One region of the Paenibacillus sp. KS-LC4 genome, then DNA from elsewhere that is predicted to be linked to it. Evidence: riboswitches for the same ligand, from Rfam matches in the RefSeq annotation. Region 1 holds a riboswitch; each other region holds the start of a gene.
The links. Region 1 has a riboswitch for cyclic di-GMP ahead of V5J77_RS01235 (glycosyl hydrolase). Riboswitches for the same ligand answer to the same signal wherever they lie in the genome.
Positions count from the first base shown of each region.

Region 2: it holds a riboswitch for cyclic di-GMP, as region 1 does, so the genes downstream of both, V5J77_RS18110 (methyl-accepting chemotaxis protein) here and V5J77_RS01235 (glycosyl hydrolase) in region 1, are expected to answer to the same signal.
Region 3: it holds a riboswitch for cyclic di-GMP, as region 1 does, so the genes downstream of both, V5J77_RS10075 (methyl-accepting chemotaxis protein) here and V5J77_RS01235 (glycosyl hydrolase) in region 1, are expected to answer to the same signal.

Region 1 covers NZ_CP145905.1:276,297-280,822, reverse strand. The annotation lists gene V5J77_RS01240 (glycosyltransferase) at 1-477, opposite strand, end outside; gene V5J77_RS01235 (glycosyl hydrolase) at 901-1,848, opposite strand; cyclic di-GMP riboswitch class I at 1,934-2,021, opposite strand; cyclic di-GMP riboswitch class I at 2,103-2,190, opposite strand; gene V5J77_RS01230 (mannosyltransferase family protein) at 2,278-3,537, opposite strand; gene V5J77_RS01225 (glycosyltransferase family 2 protein) at 3,541-4,526, opposite strand, start outside.
Region 2 covers NZ_CP145905.1:4,303,297-4,307,822, forward strand. The annotation lists gene V5J77_RS18105 (saccharopine dehydrogenase NADP-binding domain-containing protein) at 1-162, shown strand, start outside; gene V5J77_RS18110 (methyl-accepting chemotaxis protein) at 263-2,239, opposite strand; cyclic di-GMP riboswitch class I at 2,330-2,415, opposite strand; gene V5J77_RS18115 (SprT family zinc-dependent metalloprotease) at 2,702-3,358, opposite strand; gene V5J77_RS18120 (GNAT family N-acetyltransferase) at 3,362-3,838, opposite strand; gene V5J77_RS18125 (MarR family transcriptional regulator) at 4,024-4,488, shown strand.
Region 3 covers NZ_CP145905.1:2,369,882-2,374,407, reverse strand. The annotation lists gene V5J77_RS10075 (methyl-accepting chemotaxis protein) at 240-2,006, opposite strand; cyclic di-GMP riboswitch class I at 2,102-2,185, opposite strand; gene V5J77_RS10070 (YrzA family protein) at 2,350-2,568, shown strand; gene V5J77_RS10065 (pentapeptide repeat-containing protein) at 2,789-3,478, shown strand; tRNA gene V5J77_RS10060 (tRNA-Thr) at 3,768-3,843, shown strand; tRNA gene V5J77_RS10055 (tRNA-Pro) at 3,851-3,924, shown strand; gene crtI (phytoene desaturase family protein) at 4,108-4,526, opposite strand, start outside.

The sequences.
Region 1 (4,526 bases):
CGTCCGCTGCAAAAAATCCGGCTTTGGCATCATGTCTGCGTCCAATGTGAGGAGCAAATCGCCCTTCATTTTCGTCAGCGCATGATTCAAATTACCCGCTTTAGCATGCTCATTTCCGGGACGATCGAGATAATGGACGCCTAAGCCTTCGGCTACTTCTCTCATTTCCGCTCGTTTTCCGTCATCACATACCCAAATATTTAATAAATGCTCCGGATAATTTAAATTTTTACAAGCAAGGATGGTTTTTCTAACCAAGGATGGCGGTTCATTGTAGGTAGCGATTGTAACATCCACAGAATAAAGGTTGTCAGGTAATGGCGCAGGCTTTCTTTCAGTGGGTTTTAGCAGAAGAATGTGGAATAAAACGGATTGAAAAATAGAAATAATTTCAAAAAATAGTAACAAAGATCCAAAAATAAATGACCATCCAGATGGTAGTGTTTGTACAAGTCTCCATACTAGATACACGATCATGATAGCAATGGATACAGTTGTTAATATGTACCTAGCTTTTGTTTTCAAATAACCCCAATCCTTTGCGCTCTATTTATTCGCCATAATTCCATTCCTTTTCTGACTTATCTACAACATAGACTGACGATATTGCCTATTCTTGCTGTCGATATTTGTTAAATCGGCCGGAAATATGATATTTTTGGCGGCTAAGGCTCAAATTCAAAGTTATCTTATCACAATCCTTGCCCCTTTAAAAGTTAATTTTTATTCTAAACCTCTTAATCTTCTATGCAAAAGTGTAGAAAAAAAACGAAAAAACTCTAATTTTACGCGACGTACGCGAAATTAGAGTTTTTTCAGAATACCTATTTGGTACTATAACAGCTAGTTTTTTATAGAAGAGGAGGCTAGGGACTAGTTCTCTACTACCAAACTAATCTCTTAAAGTGTTTGTTGCAGCGTTTGGTAAGCGCTCAGGCTGTCAGCCGACGAATCAATATGCCAGTCGAGCTCTTTGTTTTCATTGAACCAGATCAAGCCTTTAATTTGGCTGTACGCTGGCGATTGCACTTGGTTCATCGCATCAATAACCCATTCTTTTTTGCTGCCGCCGCTTTCGGTTGTGCCTGTTTCAGCGATAATAATTGGCTTGCTCGAAATGCTTGTCAATGCTTGGTAAGAAGCATGGAATACCTCGTCAAATGTTCTCCACGAGCTCCACGATTGTTTCGTTCCAAAATTGTAGCCATCAATCGAGAGCATGTCCACGTAAGCATCGCCTGGGTACATCGCTGTAAACGAAGCGTTTTTGCCAACATTTTCAGCGTTTACATTGTACATGAATTTGATGTTTGTTGCGCCTTGCTCCTTGAAAATAGTAACGACACGTTGGAATGCCGCTTTGTAGGTTTCGTTCGTGTTCACTGTGCTGTCGCCAACACCCCAGCCGTACCAGTTGCCGTTGCCTTCGTGGAACAGGCGAAGCCAGATTTCAGGGTTTTTATTAGCCGCTTGCCAGTTCATTAATTGTTTAGCTGTTTGCTTCAGGTAAGCGTCCACTACGCCTCTATTGATATCAGCAGTCGAATATTCTTTGTAATTTTTATTTTTAAATTCAAGGGTAAGCAGGTTAATCGAACCATTACTATTTACATAGTCCATAAAGCCCTTCCACTCATTGATCCCTTGATTCGAATTGACGAAGGTATGTACAACATCTTGGTGGCCACCGATCAGTTGCTCGTAGGCAGCAATGTTGTCCAAGCTTTGGTTCGGCCAAGTGCCGATCCATGCTCCATTGTAAAAGTTTGTTTGTGCGCTAACAGGGAGTGCCCAAAGTAATGTCGAAGCGAGCATAAGGAGTGTAAGAGCAAATTTTGTCGATTTCATAGTTAGTTCCTCCCCCGAGCGAATGATGGTACGTGGTCCGAAGAACACGCCACACCTTCATCAAGCAAAGGAGGCTATGTTGGGCTTCGGCAGCTGGCGAGCATATTCCGTTAGGAATGAAGCCCCTATAGCTTTGCGCACATCAGGTTTCCCTGAGTTTGCCTTTTTCGTGTTTGAAGCAATAAAAAAAGATAGTCCCTGCTCCCGAAAGAACAAAGTCTACCTTGATTAATAAAGGAAGAAGCGATGTTGAATTCGGCAGCTGGCGAGCATATTCCGTTAGGAATGAAGCCCCTGTAGCTTTGCGCACATCAGGTTTCCCTGAGTTTGCCTTTTCGTTAAACATAATAGGTATAAAGTATGAACTAATGTTATATGGTGTTATTGTACACCTTGAGCGCAAATTTCGTCAAATTATTTTTTCATAAATTATACAACGAAAAAATATCCATTAAAGTAGCAGACCGCGTACACAATATGGAGCAGGAAAAACATCATGAAATAAAACATTTGGAGCGGCTTATTATTTTTCAGCACATCCGCAAAATAAATATAGAAGGGGAACGCCACCATGACATAGCGTGGAATGCTTTGCAAAAATTCGGCGCTGGCGAACGGGATGAGCATCAGCAGCAGACCATATGCAAAAAACAGCCATTCATGTGCATTACGGCGAATATCTTTCCAGCGCATAATAAGAAAGGCAACAAAAATGACGAGGACGGCATTAGCAATAATAAAGGCAAGCAGGCCATTTTCCCAGCCGCCGTTTCCTGAGAAATAAGGCTTTTGGATAAAATGAATGTAGTTTGAAAATGGAGCAACCGTCTTGCGATACCAGTTGATGCTCTGCTCTGTGATTGGAGCCAGTAAATCGCCCGTGAGCCATTTCATATATAATAGATAACCTGTCAGCGGCAGTGCTGAAATAATACCATAACCTAAATATTTCGCGTCCTTCCACTTAAAACGATACAGCCTGTGTTCAATCAGCAGCGTCCCCACAACGAAAAACAAGTTGACGAAGCCCAGATTGCGCGTCACAGCGGACAAGCCCCCGAACAGAAACGCGAGAAAATATCGCTTTTGCATCGCATAATATACGGTCATAAGCGACAGCATGAGGAACAGGCTTTCGGTATAAGGTACAGCATAGAAGATGGCGGTCGGAAAAATAAGCAGCAGCAGCACCGCAACTTGGGCATGCTCCTGTTTCAGCCCTCTTTTCAAGCAAATTCCATAAAAATACAAAAGCGATACGAGTAAAAACAAATTCGATAAAACCGATCCCACGACCGTCGCATCATATTTAGAAATAGACTCCACCAAGAAGACTAACAAAGGGTATAAAGGAAAAAACACCCAATTCGCACTGGGATGCGGTTCATTGATGTTATACGTATCGTAGCCATTTTCGGCAATACCCAAATACCATACGCTGTCAAATTTCCTTAAATCCTCAAAGCTTGGCTTCTTCAGCTGTGAAACATCCGTCTGGATCGAGAGCTGGCTCGATGTGAAATCATGCCCCTGTACGACCGCATAGTCCGGCGGCACTTGATAGTTTGGAAACAAATTCATGCCGAGAAAGCCTGCAAAGTAAAGCAATATTCTCGTGATGACAAACAAAGAGAGCAGGAAGATCAAAACTTGCGTGTTCGATTTTGCTTTAAGCAGCAGCGATTCCATTCGTCACCTCGTCTCTTGTAATTGCTGCGTTTTCGCTTTCGGCTCCGCCAATACAACGTTATGCAGCTCTGTTTCAACGAAGTATTTCGGCCTTTTCTTCGTTTCAATGTAAATTTTGCCGATATATTCACCGATTAGTCCAATGCATAACAGCTGAATACCGCCAATAAACCAAATCGAAAGAATCATCGAGCTCCAGCCAGATACCGTGTTGCCCTGCAAGTGCCGTATGAACACATAAAGAGCGAACAAAAGACTCATGACTGACATGAAGAAGCCAACAACCGATACTGCCCGGATAGGAGAAACGCTGAAGGAGGTAATGCCTTCCCAAGCGAAAATGAGCATTTTTTTCAGCGGATATTTCGATTCGCCGGCGGTCCGCTCCAGACGATCATAATACACGCTGTCGGATTTGAAGCCAATGGTAGGAATAATGCCGCGCAGGAACAGATTGACCTCCTGGTATTCCTCCAGCTTATCAACGACCTTCCTGCTCATCATCCGGTAATCCGCATGATTATAAACGACATTTACGCCAAGCTTAATCATTAATTTGTAGAAAAATTGCGCGCTGAGCTTTTTGAACATCGTATCAGTCGTCCGCTTGTTGCGTACGCCGTACACGACCTCGAAGCCCTGCTTGTACTTCTCAATAAACGCGTCGATCACCGTAATATCGTCCTGCAAATCAGCATCAATGGAAATAATGCAATCCGCATACTCCTTCGCCGTCAACAAGCCCGCCAGCAGTGCCCGCTGATGCCCAACGTTACGAGAAAGCTTCAGCCCGCTCACGAAACGGTTGCTCCGGTGGAAGGAATCAATCAGCGACCACGTTTTATCGCGGCTGCCATCATCTACAAGCAGCATTTTGCTCTGCTCTGACACCTTTCCCTCCTTCACCAGCCGTTCCAGCAACAAGGACATCTGCCTTACCGTTTCCGGCAGTGCTTCCTCCTCGTTATAGCAAGGCATGACAATTGATA
Region 2 (4,526 bases), 2.2 Mb from region 1:
GCCCTTGGTGCGGCTGTCCAAGCCGAGAAGCTGCTGCTAATGCCTAACAACGAACCGATAGCTCCCGGCGTTTATTACCCCGAGGACTTGCCAAATTCGCGAATGGATAAAGCGGCAATTTTAAACTTTTTCAAACAATATGGCGTTGTGGTCTCCAACTAGATGAAAGGGCCATAACGCTCGTTAGCTTTCGATTCGCACAAAAAAGGCCATGCCATAGCGACAGCAGGTCGACTTTGGGCATGGCCTCATCGTTATTGAACTACACTTTAAACCGATTAAGCATCGTTTTTAGCTCATCCGCTGTGCGTGTCAGCTGTTCCACAGAGCTGTTTATTTCCATAATGGAAGCAAGTTGCTCTTCCGACATGGCGGCAATCGTCTCAAAGCTTTGGGATGAGTCCTTGCTGATTTGCACACTTTGTTTAATCTCGGATTCCACACGCTCCGTATTGGCATTTAGCTGTTCGGCGGCTGAGGCAATTTTCTCCATATGCGTGGATACGTCCGTCGTTGTTGTCACTAGCGTCTGGAATAAAACGCCGACCTTATCTACTTGCTCCAAACCAAGCGCAACTTCACCTGTGCCTTTGTCCATTGTCCCCACGGCATGATTCGTGTCGGCCTGTACCTGTTGAATGAGACTCGCAATCTGATTGGAGGATTCGGTTGATTGCTCCGCAAGCTTGCGAATTTCCTCCGCCACTACCGCAAACCCTTTTCCATGAGCTCCCGCTCTGACGGCCTCGATTGAAGCATTGAGCGCCAAAATATTAGTTTGAGAAGCAATAGATGTAATGGCAGACGTAATGTTGCCGATCTCCATCGAACGCTCGCCCAATCTTTTAATGTCCTCAGCAGCTTCATTAACCGTCTGTTGGATGGAGTCCATTTGATTGGCCAAGGCATCGACGGCCTCATTGCCTGTTTTGGCTCCCTTGGAAGCTTCAGCGGCTATGCCAGAGGTATCGTTAGATATATTTAGTATGCCATATACGCCTTCACTAATATTACCAATCAACCCCAAATTCCTTTCATAGCCCATCATTTGACCCTGCAAGCCGGCGTTTGCTTGCTGAATGTTAGTGGTGGTTTGCTGAACGGTTGTTGATATTTGATCCACATTGCCCAATAGATGCGACGAGGAGCTGGCAACAATCTGTCCCTTATCCAAAATAGAAAGGATCAGCCCTTGCAAATTTTCAAGCATCCCGTTAAAGCTTCTGGAAAGCTCGCCGATCTCATCCTTCGTTTCAAATGCCAGTCTGGAGGACAAGTCGCCTTCGCTGGCAGATAGCCCCTTCAGCTTTTCATTCATGATGGAAAGCGGCTTTAGCGTTTTGCGCATGACCGTATAGATGATGGCTGCGGAAATCAGAAGACACACAATGGTTATAAAAATCGAAAACCGCAGCAAGGCGTTCGCTTGGGCATAGGCTTCGCTTTTGGGAACCAAAATGGCAATGCCCCAATCCATCATGTTAGATTTGCCATAAACGATCATATGCTCCGAGCCGTTAATGACGGCTTCACCTAAACCCGTATCGCCATTTGTGCTGTCCGTTACCATTTTATTTAACGCCTCATTGTCGTAATCGGCCATATTTTTCTGCAAGGTCTCCTCGGGTTTTTGACTAGCCACAACCGTCCCGTCCTTTGTATAAACAATCGCATGACCGCTTTCTCCTAATTTCACTTTGGAGATAAGATCAATCAGGTCCTGAATGGGCTGACCCCCATTGCCGACTCCAACGATATTTCCTTGATCATCCCTTACAGGCGTAGCCGTAAGCACAATCGGAGTTCCCTCCACGCCCGGAGATTTTGAGTCTACAGGATCAATCGTCACCGTCTCACCCTTGATCGCTCTTTGAAAATGGGGGTAATCCTTAACGCTAGTCGTTGCTCCCGGCAAATAAAGCGTGCCGTCAGGAGCAATAAATGCAAATTCGTCCGGGTTATCGGTAATCTTTGTCATCCTGTTGCTGTAGGCGAGAATTTTAGGAATATCTCGGTTCCTCACATCATCAGACTGACTTAATGCCTCGTATTTGGCCTGTGTACCCTGTATCCATATATCAATGTAGTTTTGAACCACAGTCAGCTGCTGCTCTGCCTGTTTCTTAAAGTTTGCCTCCAATGTCGTTTTGGCTCTATCATAGCCAAGGAAGGACACACAGCTTAGTGATACGGTCATTAATAGAGTGGTAATCAGGCTGCTTTTGATGGTTAGTTTCATTGTAATCACTCTTTTTCCTTCGTAAATTTTTGAATACGAAAAAAATCCGGACCGAATAGACTGGATTTGCGTACACATACCCCTTCCTTAGTCGACGACCCGACTAGCATCGTGCTTAGGTCATTCGACTCGAAGCTTTGCGTCCCCGCCCTTCCGCGAGTTCACCTTTATAAAAAAGAATATCGGTAAAGCGTCACTAAAGTTTTATAGTTACACATTAATAATTCATTAGAATCTTTACAAATTTACATATTCAACCAAAAAATACAGTGTTGGTGAGCCAATGAAAGGTTTTTTCATTCAATGAGGAACTTAAAGAATATAGAGGAGCTTGCACAAGCAAGCTTAGAGAGGTGTCGTAGATTCCAAATCGGGCTGGGGCTGGGGCTGGGGCTGGGGCTGGCGCACCCCAGACGCTTCAGACTCGACAATCATTAGGACGTTCTCTTTGACTGCCGAGCGTTAGAGTGTCATGAAGCCGCCGTACCTGGCCAAATATTGTTCTTTTTCTTTATAATCCGGCATTATGCTGCCGACGCGCCTCCAGAAGGAGCGGTCATGGTTCATATGAAACAAGTGGCAAAGCTCATGGATAATGACGTAATCAATTACATCCAATGGAGCCATCGCCAAACGATAATTGAAGGTTAAATGCTTGCTTGAGCTGCAGCTTCCCCACTTGGTCGTGGACTCGACAATCTCAACAGATTTAGGCTTTATTCTCAGCTGCGCCTGATAAATAGGCAGGCGTTCCCCTACAATCTTTTTACAGCTTGCAAAATAAAACTTCTTAAGGTTTTTTCGAAGCTCCTCCTCTGATAAACCCTCAGTCTCCATTAACTCATGCAGCAAACGCTCCTTGCCAAGATAGAGAAATTTCTCTTTCTCTTGATATTGCTTCGTTTGCGGCGTTTTTGTTGCCTCCGCAAGCTGCTTCCTTTGCTCCAAAATCCATTTCCCATGCCGCTCGACTGATCGTTTAATGACCTCTTCACTTGCTGCTTTCGGGGCTTTAACGGTGATGAAGCCTGACGGCTCAATCTGAATCGATATTTTTTTCTCCCGATTGCCGTATTCAACATGAAACGATATCGTTTGATTTTCAAATTCAATGTTCATCGGCTAATTAAAGGTCATCCAGGCTGTCGTGCCGAGCGCTTCAAAGTTCTGCTTATACCAAAAGTTGCGCGATTTATCCAGCGTGTACACATACATTCTCTTTTTCGGATATTTCGCTTTAAGCCAGTTGATAAAGGAGGCCGCATGTCCCTTGCCTTCATATTCCTTCAGCACATCCAGCGCTTCTATAAAAACAAAATCCCTTTTATTTTTAACATCAATATAAAAATCCTTTTCCAAATATTTTTCGTCATCGCTAAAATAATCATTTTCCGCTTTTTCGATGAGCTGCTTGCCGCTCGCATACTCCCAAATGACGCCGTAGCCAACCATCGTCTCTTCTGCTTCAATGACATAGATGCTTGCCGGCAGCTCCGATTGGTCCTTCTTGCTGAGTTCGCTTGCATGGTAGGTCGTTGTAATCTCGCTGAGTGTATTTTGCATTTCTTGATCGAAGGGCTTCTCTATAATGCTGGACATGATTTTGTTCTCCTTTTTGCCTAAGAGCTTGGATTCATTGTGACGGTGACTCGTGACCGTAATCATACCATATTCGATGTATTGAAAAAATAAAAAACGATTTGACAAACGAAATCCATCACGATATATTTAGTTAGCACTCTAACTATTAGATGTCTAATTTATTTAAACAGAAGGTGATAACTATGCAGCAAGACCGCAATCTGCAGTATAAGTTTCGTATGATCGGTCTAATGATGAAGCTCAACGTCAATAAGAAGTTGGAGATGTACGGGTTAACGGTAGAGCAAGGGCATGCCATTCGGTATATTAATGAGCATGAGGAAGGGGGACTTTCGCAGAAGGACCTCGAAATTACCTTTAACCGCAAAGGCTCCTCTATCAGCAGTCTGGTCAACAATTTAGAGAAGAAAGGCCTTATTGTTCGCAAGTCTGATCCGAAAGATGAGCGCCGCAACCTGCTGCGTGTAACCCCAGCTGCGAAAGAGCTGCTTGGCTCGTTCAATCAATATTTTGAAGATTTTGAGCATACGCTGCTGGAAGGCTTCACCGAAGATGAAACCAACTTGCTGTTCAGGTTCCTTTCGCGCATTGAAGCCAATATTGAAGAAGATACGGCGAACTCCGTTGGGCGCAAATCATCATTTTAGCATCCTCGTAGCCCCTCCTTTCGAATGAAGGGAAGGGA
Region 3 (4,526 bases), 2.1 Mb from region 1:
ATTAATGTGTTAGCGTGTTAGTGTTATATCTTAATAGTACACTAGTAATCTGTTTTTGTAAAGGGCTGGATAAAAAAAGGCTGCCTCCAATCGCCCACGGGCGCTGAAAGCAGCTATTTCCTCTTTACTATTCCTCTTTACTATTCCTCTTTACTATCCCTCTTTACTATTCTCTTTAGTATTCCATCTTTAGCATTCATCTGCATTGTTCCATTTTCTATTCCCATTAGAAAGCGAGCTTACACCTTGAATACAGCCGCTTTCTCGCGCAAATTAGTGGAAGAGCCCTGTAGTTTCTCCGCCAGCTCTTGAAGCTGAAGCGATACCTCAAATTGATCCTCGGACATTCCGCTCATCTGCTCCATTTTGCCATTCACCTCCGAGGAGGTTTGCAGAAGCTTGTCAACAGAACCAACAATATCGGTAATACCCTTTGTAATTTCATCAATACCGACAGAGATTTCGCCCATTTGCTCGGACAAGGCGCTGCTTTGATTTTCCAGGCCGTTAAACATTTCGCTCGCCGTCACCGACGCCTGCTTCGTCGTTTCAATCACTTCTGAGAAGCTGCTCAAGCTCTGGCTGCTGTCGGCAAAATCGTTCTGAATAAGCTTAAGCTCCTTCGTAATATCTTTGGAGATGATGTCCGTCTGGCTCGACAGCTTGCGAATCTCCTCTGCTACTACAGCAAACCCTCTGCCATGCTCGCCTGCACGCGCCGATTCAATCGAAGCATTCAGCGACAATAAATTCGTCTGAGTGTTCAAATCCTGAATACCGCCCAAAAACTTCGTTACATTATTGTAACGCTCATTAATCCGGTCGAAGGATTCGGTTACTCGGGCAAATTGCTGCACCGTCTGATTGACCATTTGCACGACGCCCTTCATATCGGTGGAGCCTGTGCGCGACGACTCTCTCATTTCTTTCATATCGCGGTTAATATATTCGGTGGAGGCAGCAATTTGCTGCGAGCTTGCCGATATTTGCTCTGTTACAGCAGAGATGGAAGTGGCATCATCATACTGGGTCATCAAAATCGTCTTGCCGTTGCTAATCTCTTCTTTCACCTGCTCGGAAGCATTCTGATTACGAACAATCATATCACCCATATTGCGCGAGGCTTGCAGAACAACCGTACTGACATCCATAGTCGAACGAAGCGTATCGCGAAGCGCGCTTCCCATTTGCTCCAGCGAACGGTCAATTTGTCCAAATTCATCTTGACGATTCAGCTTTCCATCATAGGTGAAATCGTTATTTTGATAGGAGGCAATTCGCTTCATTAAGCCAACGATGCCTTTTTTCACATTCCGGCTTAACGAATAGGACATGAGGAACGGCAATACGGCAAGCAGCACAATATTGATGATAATAATCATATTGGCAGCCGCAAGACTTTTGTTCAAAGCATCCTGTGTAGCGATTGAATCCACTTCAAGCCATTTCTCTACCGTTTCATTAGCAAAGCTTAGAACAATCGTATATGTACTAACAAGCTGTTTAACCTTGGCGGAACGGTCTTCAATGGAGAGCTGGCTATAATTGCCGTTTTCTGCACGAAGCTGCTCCAGAGCAAGACCAAACACATTGCCTTGGTTCGCATAGGCGTTGCCATTATCTCCGTGAGGATATTTCTCATCAAGGGCTGCTAGTGTCACCTTCAGTTTGTCCACCCGCTCGGGCATTGACTTAAGTGCCAAATTAACCCCATCATCGCCAGTACTTCCATTTTCTACAGCATCAATCATCGAAAGCAGCGTTCGCAGCATCGAATCCGACACGCCTTGATATTCTTTTTTTGCCTCCTGAAGCTCATTTGAAGCATTCACGGCACTTCTAACCGAAGCATTTTGCATAAAAATCCAACCGCCAGCCACTACGTTAAACAACGTAATTAAGGAAGTAATAAACAGCAGCTTCGTTGTGACCTTCTGTCTCTTGAAGAAATCAGAAATTTTTGAGGTCCATTTTAACCACTTTGCCTCTCTCAATCGGGTAATCACTATTTTCTCTCCATTTCTCCTAATTACACTGAAAAAAATAAAAGCTATTCAACCACCGTTACCGGTTGAATAGCTGACTCAGTCTATAGTCCTGCACCGGTGGTTTGGCAGCCATAGCGCAATACCTTAGGCCCATAACTTTGCGCCCTTATTTTTCAATAAGTTTGCCTTTTTCAGTATGTAATTTTCTATTTATTTTGCCACTTTTAAAGTATAATTTAGGGAAACCTTTTTGTAAATTACAAAAAGCGTCATAAGCTGACATGATGCGTTAAATTAATGTTGAGCACCGCTTTAATAGCCAGACATAACAAGACATGAAAGAGATTTAAGGAGGTTTACGATGGATTTTCGCCTAGATTTAATCGAAGATAAGATCGAGTTTTTTGAGGCATTCGACTTACGAACGCTGGAAAAACAAATTGACCAGCAAATCGAAACCAATAAGGCTCTGCTCCTACACGTTCATGCAATTAGCCACCATGCCGTGTTTCATCCAGATCGCGGGAAAATGCTGTACAGCGCAGTCGTTCATTTTAAAGTTAAAGGCTCTTTTTCGTAAGGATTGTTACTAAACCTTTTTTCTGTTATGATAAATGAGAACATCAGTTCTCAATGAGACAATGAAGGAAATGGATTGGTTAAGGCAATACGAACATTTTGATGAGTTGCCAAAGCCGGAACAGTTGCAGCTTTTTTCAAGCCATGCAGACCGCTCCTTCCTGAATCCAGAGAAGATACTGCCAATTTAGCTGAGGATACTCGCGAAGCTCGATTCAGCAATGATCTTACTTGCGTTCATTGCTGAAGCATCTTCGATTACACAAACAGATGAGCAAGAAAATGTTGAAACGTTTAATGGACCTCGATGCTTGCCAAAAAGCAGTATTCTCGCCTGTGCGAACGCTCAAGTCAGCCTAAAGAAGATAAAAAATAACGGGCGATTAGATAACTGGGTAATAAAGGGAAATGCAGGTCGAATGTCGAAGCAACAAAAGCAGCTTAATTATAATCTGGAAGGAGATATGAAAATGAGCTTAAAGGTAGAGCAGTTGGATTTGCAAAAGGCGGATATATCAGGGTCAAAGTGGCAAGAGGTTAGAGCTGAAGAACTTGACATTGATAATGTCAGTTTGGCGAAGACGAAAATTAATAACGTAAATATGAGTGAAATGACTTTGAATGATGTTAATATGAGTGGAATTAAAATTCAGCATGCTAACTTTAGCCATGCTGTTATTGACAAAGTCCATCTATTTGGTACAGAATTTCATAATGTGGTTCTTCCTATGGAGGGAGAAGGGAATTATAATCCCGATGGGCGATATAAACCAGTAAGTTTTCATAACTGCAATCTATCTAATGGGCAATTAAAAAATTGTGATTTATCAAATGTTGAAATAACTGATTGTGACATTACTGGATTGAAAATAAACGGTATCTTAATTTCGGATTTAATCAGAAACAAATAAAGGATAAGCACTTATCCCAAACCAACCAGGCGCAACCCTGCGAATAAGCGAGTATTCGTAAGAAGCTCAAATCGTACCGAGGAAGTTGAAATAATGGGGGATACATCGCCGTAAGAACGGACCGCCTTCAAACAAAGCAACAATCTTATAGATAAGAGTTAAGTTAAAAATCAGTTCTATTCGGGTATTTGACTGCTGCCCGAATTTTTTTTCGAAAAAAATAAAAAAAGGTCTTGCATCCTCCTAGCGTTCTATGGCATAATACATCTTGTGTCCGATACATAACCGCGCCGTTGTAGCTCAATTGGTAGAGCAACTGACTTGTAATCAGTAGGTTGGGGGTTCAAGTCCTCTCGACGGCACCATTTTTTTCGGGACGTAGCTCAGCTTGGTAGAGCACCTGGTTTGGGACCAGGGGGTCGCATGTTCAAATCGTGTCGTCCCGATATTTAATAAGTTGTTTCAAGCAGGCCCTCTAATTTAGAAGGGTTTTTTATTTTTTTCCAACCCTTATTCCGTTCACGGACATGCTCCATCAACCTTTATATGAATTAAGCCGCGCTTGGCTTCAGGGCATTACTGCTCTTAACTAAGCACGGCTTTTCTTTTGTACCATAATAAAGCACCATTCATGAATGCTGCCGAATCATCGCCTCTGCGGTGAGCAGCCCCGACATGGCAACCATTGGCGTCCCTCCGCCAGGATGGGTCGTTCCGCCTGCAAACCACAGTCCACGCAAATCCGCACGATTGGACGGCCGCATAAACGTCTGCTTCGCTGAATTCGAGGAAATGCCATAGATGGCGCCGCGAAAGGCTGATGTATCCCGCTCCAGATCCTCCGGCGTATAAACAGCAAGCTGCTCCGTATTAAGGTCGAGACCCTCCAAGCCATAGACAGCTAACTGCTTGAATAGACGTCCCTGATAACGCTCCGCCTCTCTCTCCCAGCTCCAAGCGTCCGACGTATAAGGAGCATTCGCCAAAATAAACAGGTTGCTGCCGCCTTCCGGCGCCATGTCCGGCTCTGAATAGGCCGAGCAGCATA